Regions from separate parts of the Enterococcus sp. CR-Ec1 genome, predicted to be linked through region 2. Evidence: riboswitches for the same ligand, from Rfam matches in the RefSeq annotation. Region 2 holds a riboswitch; the other holds the start of a gene.
The links. A riboswitch is a leader RNA that binds a small molecule or an ion and turns the genes downstream of it on or off. The one in region 2 is predicted to bind magnesium.
Positions count from the first base shown of each region.

Region 1 (4,437 bases), 120 kb from region 2:
AATCAATCAATTGCCCCAAGATTGCATCACTATGCTCAGGGGTTGGCCGACTTTTCTGAAATCGCCGAAATGATTTTCCAAAAAATTCGCAATGGTCAGGTAGATAGTAACTCCAGCCGAGAATTACGGAAAATTCGTGGCACAATTGAGAAATATGAGGCCGATTTAAAAAAAGTTTTTGCAAAGTTTTTTAAAGAAAGTCGCTATCTGCAAGAAAACCGTGTGATCAAAAAGAACGACCGTTATACGCTGCCGGTACGTGCCGAATTTCAACAGCAAATTAAAGGGACGATCATCGAACGTTCTAATAAACGCGCGACTGTTTTTATTGAACCAGAGGCAGCTGCCCGTCTGAATGATCGATTGATTTTGGCACAGGCGGAAGAAACGGCCGCCCAATACCAAGTTTTATCAGAATTGACCGGGGCAATCGCCGAACAAATGAATGCAGTATTTGCCTGTCTTGATATTTTAGTGGTACTAGATATTATTTTTGCTCGCGGAAAGTATTGTCGGGAAATCAATGGTCAACCGATAGCAATCACTGAAGAAGAAGTTTTGCTTCTTGATCAAGTCCGGCATCCTTTACTGGGCACTAATGCTGTTCCTCTATCTTTAAAACTAGGAGAAGAGAACCGATGTATGGTCATCACAGGGCCGAATGCTGGTGGTAAGACGGTTGTCTTAAAAACCGTCGGACTCGTTTGTGCGATGGCACATTACGGCTTGTTTCCAGCGCATAATGGCAACAGCAGCGTGCCGTTTTTAAAAAGTCTTTGGATGGATATCGGGGATCAGCAAAGTCTAGAAAATTCTTTAAGTACCTTTTCTGGACACATGTCGAATATTGCACAGATCATGACGAATGCCAGCCGGAACAGTATCGTTTTGTTAGATGAAATTGGCAGCGGGACTGAACCAAATGAAGGAGCAGCTTTAGCGATCGCCATTATGGAATCGATCTATCGATCGGGGGCGTTAATGATCGCCACGACTCATTATGGTGAAATCAAGCAGTTTGCTCTTGATCACCAAGATTTTGAAACAGCGGCGATGGCTTTTGATGCCAAGACCCTGACGCCGAAATACCGCTTGTTGACCAATGCGGTCGGTGAAAGTAATGCGTTTTGGATCGCCGAAAAAATGGCGATTCCTGCTGAGGTCGTGCAAACGGCAAAGGACTATTTAAAGAATAAATCTTATTCTTTTGAGAAGCAGCCTTTTGAGACGTCCAGAAAACGAACCGATCCTCAGGAAACAAAGTCTGAGCACATTTTTCAAAAGGGAGACCAGGTCTTTTCAGCAGAGCATGAAAAACGGGGAGTCTTTTATGAATACTTGGAACAGGGACAAGCGAAGATTTATATTGAGAAACAATGTTTCGTTGTTGCTGCTCGGCGATTGCAACTGCTCACCAAACGAGAAGCACTCTATCCAGCCGGCTATGATCTAGATCAATTATTTTCCGATTTTGCCCAACGTAAATTTACCCGAGATATTGAACGTGGGTCTAAAAAAGCGCAAAAGCAGTTACGAAAAGCAGCGCAAGAGCGTCAGGCCAAACGATCATTGGATTGATCGGCACAGATATATTTAGAGCGGGAGTATAAAATCAAGAAAGCAGCTCTTTTTCGAGTTTTAGAAAAAGAGCTGTCTTTTTTTGAAAATGACCGTTTTTTAATAACGCGTATGATTGAAGGGAATCCAATGATGGTCGAATGATTTCCATTGATTTTTCTTTAAATGTCGGAAATTACTCGAAATATCTAAATTCTTTAAGAAAAGTTAAAGAAAAATAAAAATAACAAAGAATGGGTTGTATCTTTATACGAGGAAGGGTACCATTCATAGTGGATTGAAAATAACATATAACCTTGTTAGGTGAGGCTCCTATACAAACATAAGCTATTGCGCAGAAACGTCGAAAGACGCCAATGTGTAAAACAGGAATTGTCGGATTAAGGCTTTTCATAAAATAGCTAAGAAAGGGAACAACTTTCTTTACGTTGTATAGTGCTAAAACTCGGACGATGAGATTGCTAGCAAAGTCTGACGTCCTAAGAGAAGTGAGACTTTTTTGCTTTTCTCTTTGATGGATGACTAAGCTCAAAGGGCATAATAACTGGTACCGTCTGAACACCTACTCCAAGGCAAGAGGAGTGGAAGCAATGATAGAAAAAAAGAAGATCGATTGGCTGCTGATCATAGCTTATTTGCTATTGAGCCTTATCGGTCTTTTAATGATTTATAGTGCAAGTTCTTATCGTTTATTAACGAGAGATCAGCCGCCAGCAAGCTTATTTATGCGTCAGCTTGTCTTTCTGTTACTCAGCTGGGTGCTCCTTTTCATTATTCAGCGAACACGGCGTGAGATTCTGCTCAGTAAATATTTAGCGATCGGTCTGTTGGCATTTGGCGTCTTTACTTTACTATTGGCACGTTTGCCGTTTTTCGGTGTTTCTGTCAATGGAGCGCAACGATGGGTCTCGATTGTAGGGATACAATTTCAGCCCTCAGAGATCGTGAATGTGGGCATGGTCTTATACCTTGCTCATTACTTTCAATCAGCAAAAACTACCTTGCAGGAAATGAAACGTCCGCTTTTCGTTTTATTTTTGTGCTGTGTGTTGATCCTCATTCAACCAAAAGTAGCCGGCGTGATGATTTTACTTTTCTTGGCTTTTATCATGATTACCACGGTTCAGGTACCCGTTAAACTCACGGCTCTTTTGTTTGGCGGGTTATTAATCAGTCTGTTCTTGGTTGCTATGTTGATCCTCTTTTTAGGAAACAATGATTTATTGCCCCACATGTTTATGCATGTGTATAACCGAATTCGATTAGTGGGAGATCCATTTTCCGACCCATATAATCAAGGATTCCAAATGATCCATTCCTACTATGCTTTGTTCAATGGTGGTCTTACGGGCCTTGGTTTAGGAAATAGCATCACCAAGAAAGGCTTTTTACCAGTAGCAGAGACTGATTTTATTTTCTCCGTTTTAGTAGAGGAATTAGGGTTGATTTTCGGCATTTTTGTCATCGCTTTATTATTCGTAATTATTTTACGTCTGTTTATACGATCAGCGGCAATCGCAAATCCTCAGATTGGCTTAATATTATTGGGAACCAGCACGTTGCTGTTATTACAAACAAGTATCAATATTGCCAGTATTTTAGGGTTGATGCCGATGACGGGGGTACCTTTGCCATTCATTAGTTATGGTGGCTCCAGTTACTTTATTCTTTCATTTGCCTTCAGTTTATGCCTGAAACTAGAACGAGAGGAGGGTATACTTAATGAAGTTCCTCAAACGACATGAAGCAAACTATGCTTTATTGCTGCCGATTTTCCTGCTGTTTTTGTTAAGTATCTGGGTACAACATCAGGCTTCTGTGATGGATGGCAATGATCCTTCAGGGATTGTTTTTCGGCAGATCCTCTTTTGTATCCTTTCGGCGATTGCTCTTTTTGTAACGAGTTTGATTCCTACGAATTTACTCCTCCGCTTTTCTGGTCTTTTGTACTTACTATCACTTGGTTTGATGGCCTCTCTTCATTGGTTTTACGATCAAACGATGTTTGAACAAACGCACACCAAACGGTGGATCAGATTTGGTGCGTTTACGATTCAGCCTTCTGAGTTTATGAAAGTGGCCTTTATGCTCTTTATGGTCTATCTCACTTTAGTCTATGAGAAACGTAAAGCAGAACGAACAATCAAATCCGATTTGATCTATGTTACTAAGATCCTGCTATACAGCTTACCCACATTTTTATTGATGTTTATGCAGCGGGACTTTGGAACGAGTTTGGTGTTTATCGTGATGTTAGGTGCCTTATTCATCATTTCCGGTGTTCATTGGAAAATACTGACCGTCGTGATCGGTTTGATTGCCGCTCTTGGTGCTATTTTGTTGCTACTCGTATTCACGGAATGGGGCAATCGTGTGTTGTTTCGCCTTCACTTTTCACAATATCAATTGGATCGGGTGAGAGCCTGGGCAGATCCACTCGCGTACCAAGATTCCATCGCTTTCCAACAAGTCCGCAGTATGTGGGCGATTGGTTCTGGCGGCTTATTGGGGGCACCTGATACCCATACAACGGTGTATGTGCCGGTTCGGGAGTCAGATATGATCTTTACAGTCATTGGAGAAACGTATGGCTTTTTAGGAAGTACTTTAGTCATCTTCCTTTATTTCTATCTGATCTATCAAATCATTTTTGCTGCTTTAAAAACAAATAACAAAGCATCGGTCTATATTGCGATTACCTATGTGTTTGGTTTGGTTTTTCAAATTTTTGAAAACATCGGAGCGGCGATCGGTTTGCTGCCTTTAACCGGCATCCCCTTACCATTCTTAAGTCAAGGAGGAACCTCTCTGATTGCGATCAGCATTGCTATGGGAATTATCTTTGGGTTAGACAAATTT
Region 1 is NZ_CP025223.1:1,685,456-1,689,892, forward strand. It holds gene CXM95_RS08005 (endonuclease MutS2) at 1-1,578, shown strand, start outside; M-box (ykoK) riboswitch at 1,867-2,042, shown strand; gene CXM95_RS08010 (FtsW/RodA/SpoVE family cell cycle protein) at 2,169-3,323, shown strand; gene CXM95_RS08015 (FtsW/RodA/SpoVE family cell cycle protein) at 3,301-4,437, shown strand, end outside.
Region 1: another riboswitch for magnesium. It lies ahead of CXM95_RS08010 (FtsW/RodA/SpoVE family cell cycle protein); the one in region 2 lies ahead of mgtA (magnesium-translocating P-type ATPase).

Region 2 (4,437 bases):
AATCCATTCTCTCGTGACATGAATGTAAATGCGTTTCGCAAACTCAACTGTTACTAAATAAGCTAGATTGATACCGACATACCATGGCCAGTAACTTGATGGCAGTGCTGCAAAATCAAAGACGGTATGCAATGGCGTCAAGATGACCAAGAAGCCAACTGCAATCGCTAGAACACTTGAAATCAAAACTGCAGGTGATGCGATACTTTTGATAAATGGTAATTTTCTCGTTCTGATCATGTGAACGACTAAGGTTTGTGTCGTCAAGCCAATCATAAACCATCCTGCTTGGAACAAGGCTTGCTCTTGGATGGTATTTGCACTAAAGACATGCCACATCATAAAGAAAGTCAAAATATCGAAGATGCTGCTGACAGGTCCAATGCCGACGGTAAACTTCAATAGTCCACCCACTTGCCATTTAACTGGTTTTTCTAACTCTTCTTTATCTACGTTGTCCCATGGGATCGTCAATTGGGCCATATCGTACACCAAGTTTTGAACCAACAGTTGAATGGACAACATTGGTAAGAAAGGTAAAAAGGCACTAGCAACTAAGATCGAGAACACATTCCCGAAATTCGAACTCAACGTCATTTTGATGTACTTCATCATATTGGTAAATACTTTGCGGCCTTCGATGACCCCTTTATCAAGGACATTCAAACTTTTTTCTAATAAAATGATCGAGCTGGCATCTTTGGTGATATCTGCTGCGGTATCAACCGAGATACCAACATCTGCTGTACGTAAAGCAGGCGCGTCGTTGATGCCATCTCCCATAAAGCCGACCGTATGGCCTGCCGCTTGAATGGTTTCAATGATTCGGGATTTTTGCATTGGATTTAATTTTGCAAACAGATTAGTTTTTGCAGCTTTCTCTGCTAACTCTTCATCTGACAGATGATCTATATCGGTTCCTAACAAGTATTCATCTGCATCAATACCAACATCTCGACAAACTTTTTGCGCAACGATCGCATTATCTCCCGTTAACACTTTGACATTGATGCCATGACCGTGTAAAGAAGCAATCGCTGTTTTTGCTGTTTCTTTTGCTGGATCTAAGAAGCCCATAAAGCCAATCATGATCATATCTTGTTCATCTTCTACAGAATAAACGGCATCTGCGTGGGCATCTCGTTTTACAGCAACAGTCAACACGCGCATTCCTTGTTTATTCAAGCGCAAATTCACTTGACGCAATTGTTTTCTCAATTGAGGAGTCAATTCCATCACTTTGCCATCAACTTCTACGTACTTGCAGACTTGTTCCATTTCCTCGGCGGCACCTTTAGTGACCATCAGTTGATGACCATCTGCATTGACAACAACCGTCAAGCGGCGACGTGAGAAGTCAAACGGAATCTCATCGATTTTTGTCACATCGTTAAATGGCGCTGCCAAGCCTTCTTCTTCATAGTAGTTTAAGACAGCAATATCCATCAGGTTTTTCCACCCTGTTTGATAGTAAGAATTTAAATACGTCATATCAAGGACTTGTTTATCTTCTACGCCAAATGGGTTTAAATGCTGTACCAGTACAACACGATCTTCGGTGATCGTACCCGTTTTATCGGTACATAGTACATCCATTGCACCTAAGTTTTGAATCGAAGGCAATTCTTTGACGATCACTTTTTCTTTTGATAAAGAGATCGCCCCTTTGGCTAAGTTACTGGTGACGATCATTGGTAGCATTTCTGGCGTCAAACCAACTGCTACTGCAATCGCGAAGAACAACGCTTCGCCCCAATCACCCTTGGTCAAACCATTGATCAATAAAACGATTGGGAAAAGAACCATGACCATTCGCAACAATAGCTTGCTGACTTTTGTTAAGCCATCTTCAAAGGTTGTTTTGCCCCGTTTCGTGGTCGCATTTTTGGCAATATCACCGAAGAAAGTACTTTGACCGGTTTTCAAAATAATGGCTTTTCCTTGACCACTTAAGACATCGGTACCCATGAAAACAAGATCTTGCATATCTAGTGCAGAAATTTGTTCATCGCTTTCTTTGATCCCAGCATCGACAAATTTTTCAACTGGCATTGATTCGCCTGTTAATGAAGATTGATTGATAAATAAATCTTTGGTCCAAATCAAGATCGCATCCGCAGGAATCATGTCGCCGGTTGCTAAGGTGACGATGTCTCCTGGAACGACTTCATCCATCGGAATTTCTCTCGTGATTCCATCTCGGGTTACGGAACAAGTATTTTCAATAAGTTCTTTTAACGCTAAGCTTGCTTTTTGGGAACGGTATTCTTGGACGAAAGTAATCATGACACTGGCTAAAATCATGATTCCCATCACGATCACTGCTTCAATATCGCCTGTTACAAAAGAAATAACCATTAATAATGCCAAAACTAACACAAAAGGATCTTTGAAAGCACCTAGGATCATCAACCAAGCAGGTGTTGGTTTTTGCGCATCCACTTTGTTTGGACCGTACTCTGCCAAACGTTCTGCAGCATCTTCTTCCGATAGCCCTTGGAAGGATGTCCGCATTTCCATCAGCAGTTCTCTTTCGGTCAATTTTGCCAGTAATTTTAGTTCTTGATCTTTCGATAGTTTTTTTAACATCTTTTTTTCCTCCTAGCACTTAGGAGTTGCTTACGCCACCCCTAGCGATTCGATAATTACTCCGCTGTTTCATCTGGGGACTGGGGTATTCCATGTGAATCTTCCTTTCTTTTTATTAGGTAAGTCACTGTGGAACATGCGTAAAAGACACAAAAAAACGCACGCTCCCAATAAGCATGCGTAAAAAACTCATGATCATTGTAGAGCTTTAGCACTATAGGGCGTAGATAGCAAATCTGCTATCAGCTACTTTGGGTTTAACCTTCACGATTAGACCTGTCCTACCAACTAAGTATCTCTCGATACTTTTGCGGCAGCAGCTTGTGTCCATATAGGAGCCTCACCTAACAATTATTTGTATAAAATGTCAGTTCGCCGGAAGTCTATCTTCCAACTACCCACATAATAACTGCTATCCTAGCCAATGTCAACCGCAACAATGGAAAAAAGCACCCTTTTTTCATAGATTTTCGTTGGTTTTCAAATGAAAGGTCTTACAATAAAATAACAACGTTAAAGAACTGGTGTGATTTTATATGTGACAAAACTTTTTTTACACGAACAGATAGAGAGAAATCCTCTCAGGGCAAAACCCAGAATTCATCAAGTCACTTCGGCTATCCCATTGAAGGAGAGAATGTAATAAATTTCCGAACTCGAATAAAAAATAGACAGCCATTTAAATAAACAGCTGCCTATTTCTCTTTCACATCCGATTCTGAAAAATGATTTTTTCGGTATTCTTTCGATCTAGCTCTCACGAAAAATGATCTGCTAAAATTTTCAAGATTCGCCGACTAGCTTTCCCATCGCCATAGGGATTTTCTGCATGTGCCATGGCATTGTAAGCTTCTGGATCCTCTAGTAGTCGCTTCGTTTCTTGATAAACCGCAGCTTCAGACGTACCGATCAGTTTTAACGTACCTGCAGCAATTCCTTCTGGGCGCTCTGTTGTATCTCGCAAGACCAAAACAGGAACGCCTAACGACGGTGCTTCTTCTTGGACACCACCAGAATCCGTCAAAATCAATGTGCTTTGATTGGCAACATTGTGAAAATCAATGACATCTAAAGGCTCAATCAGCGTGACATTTTCTAGTTCCCCAAGTATCTCCATAGCAATCCCTCGAACTTGAGGATTTTTATGCATAGGAAAAACCACTTTGATGGTTGGTTTCTCCTTAGCGATCTTCGCTAAAGCGCGGAAGACTTGCTTCATCGGAACACCTAAGTTCTCGCGACGGTGCATTGTCAGAAGAATCATGGTTTGATCTGCTGCAGAAAGTTCTGGATGCTGATAGTCCTCCGAGATCGTATAACGCATCGCATCAATGGCGGTATTTCCCGTTACAAAAATTGCAGCTTTATTGCGATTTTCCGCTAATAAATTTTCTTTGCTTTGGACAGTTGGCGCAAAATAAAAATCCGCTAATACATCGATCAGCTGACGATTGGCTTCCTCCGGATAAGGAGATTTTTTGTTCCATGTACGCAAACCGGCTTCCACATGCCCCACAGGAATCTGCTGATAGAAAGCTGCCGTCGCGGCTGCATAAGCTGTGGTCGTATCCCCGTGAACGAGTACGATATCAGGGGTTTCTTTTTGCAAGATAGGTTCCAGATCCAGCAAAACTTTGGTAGTGATTCCTGTCAAAGTTTGCCCTAAAGTCATAATATCCAGATCATAATCTGGTATGATTTCAAAAACCGTTAAAACTTGATCCAACATTTCTCGATGCTGCGCCGTCACCACAACGATCGATTCAAAACGCGGGTCGTTTTCCAATTCCTTTACTAGTGGCGCCATTTTGATGGCTTCCGGTCTGGTACCGAACACAGACATCACTT
Region 2 is NZ_CP025223.1:1,561,060-1,565,496, reverse strand. It holds gene mgtA (magnesium-translocating P-type ATPase) at 1-2,589, opposite strand, end outside; M-box (ykoK) riboswitch at 2,777-2,948, opposite strand; gene wecB (non-hydrolyzing UDP-N-acetylglucosamine 2-epimerase) at 3,347-4,437, opposite strand, start outside.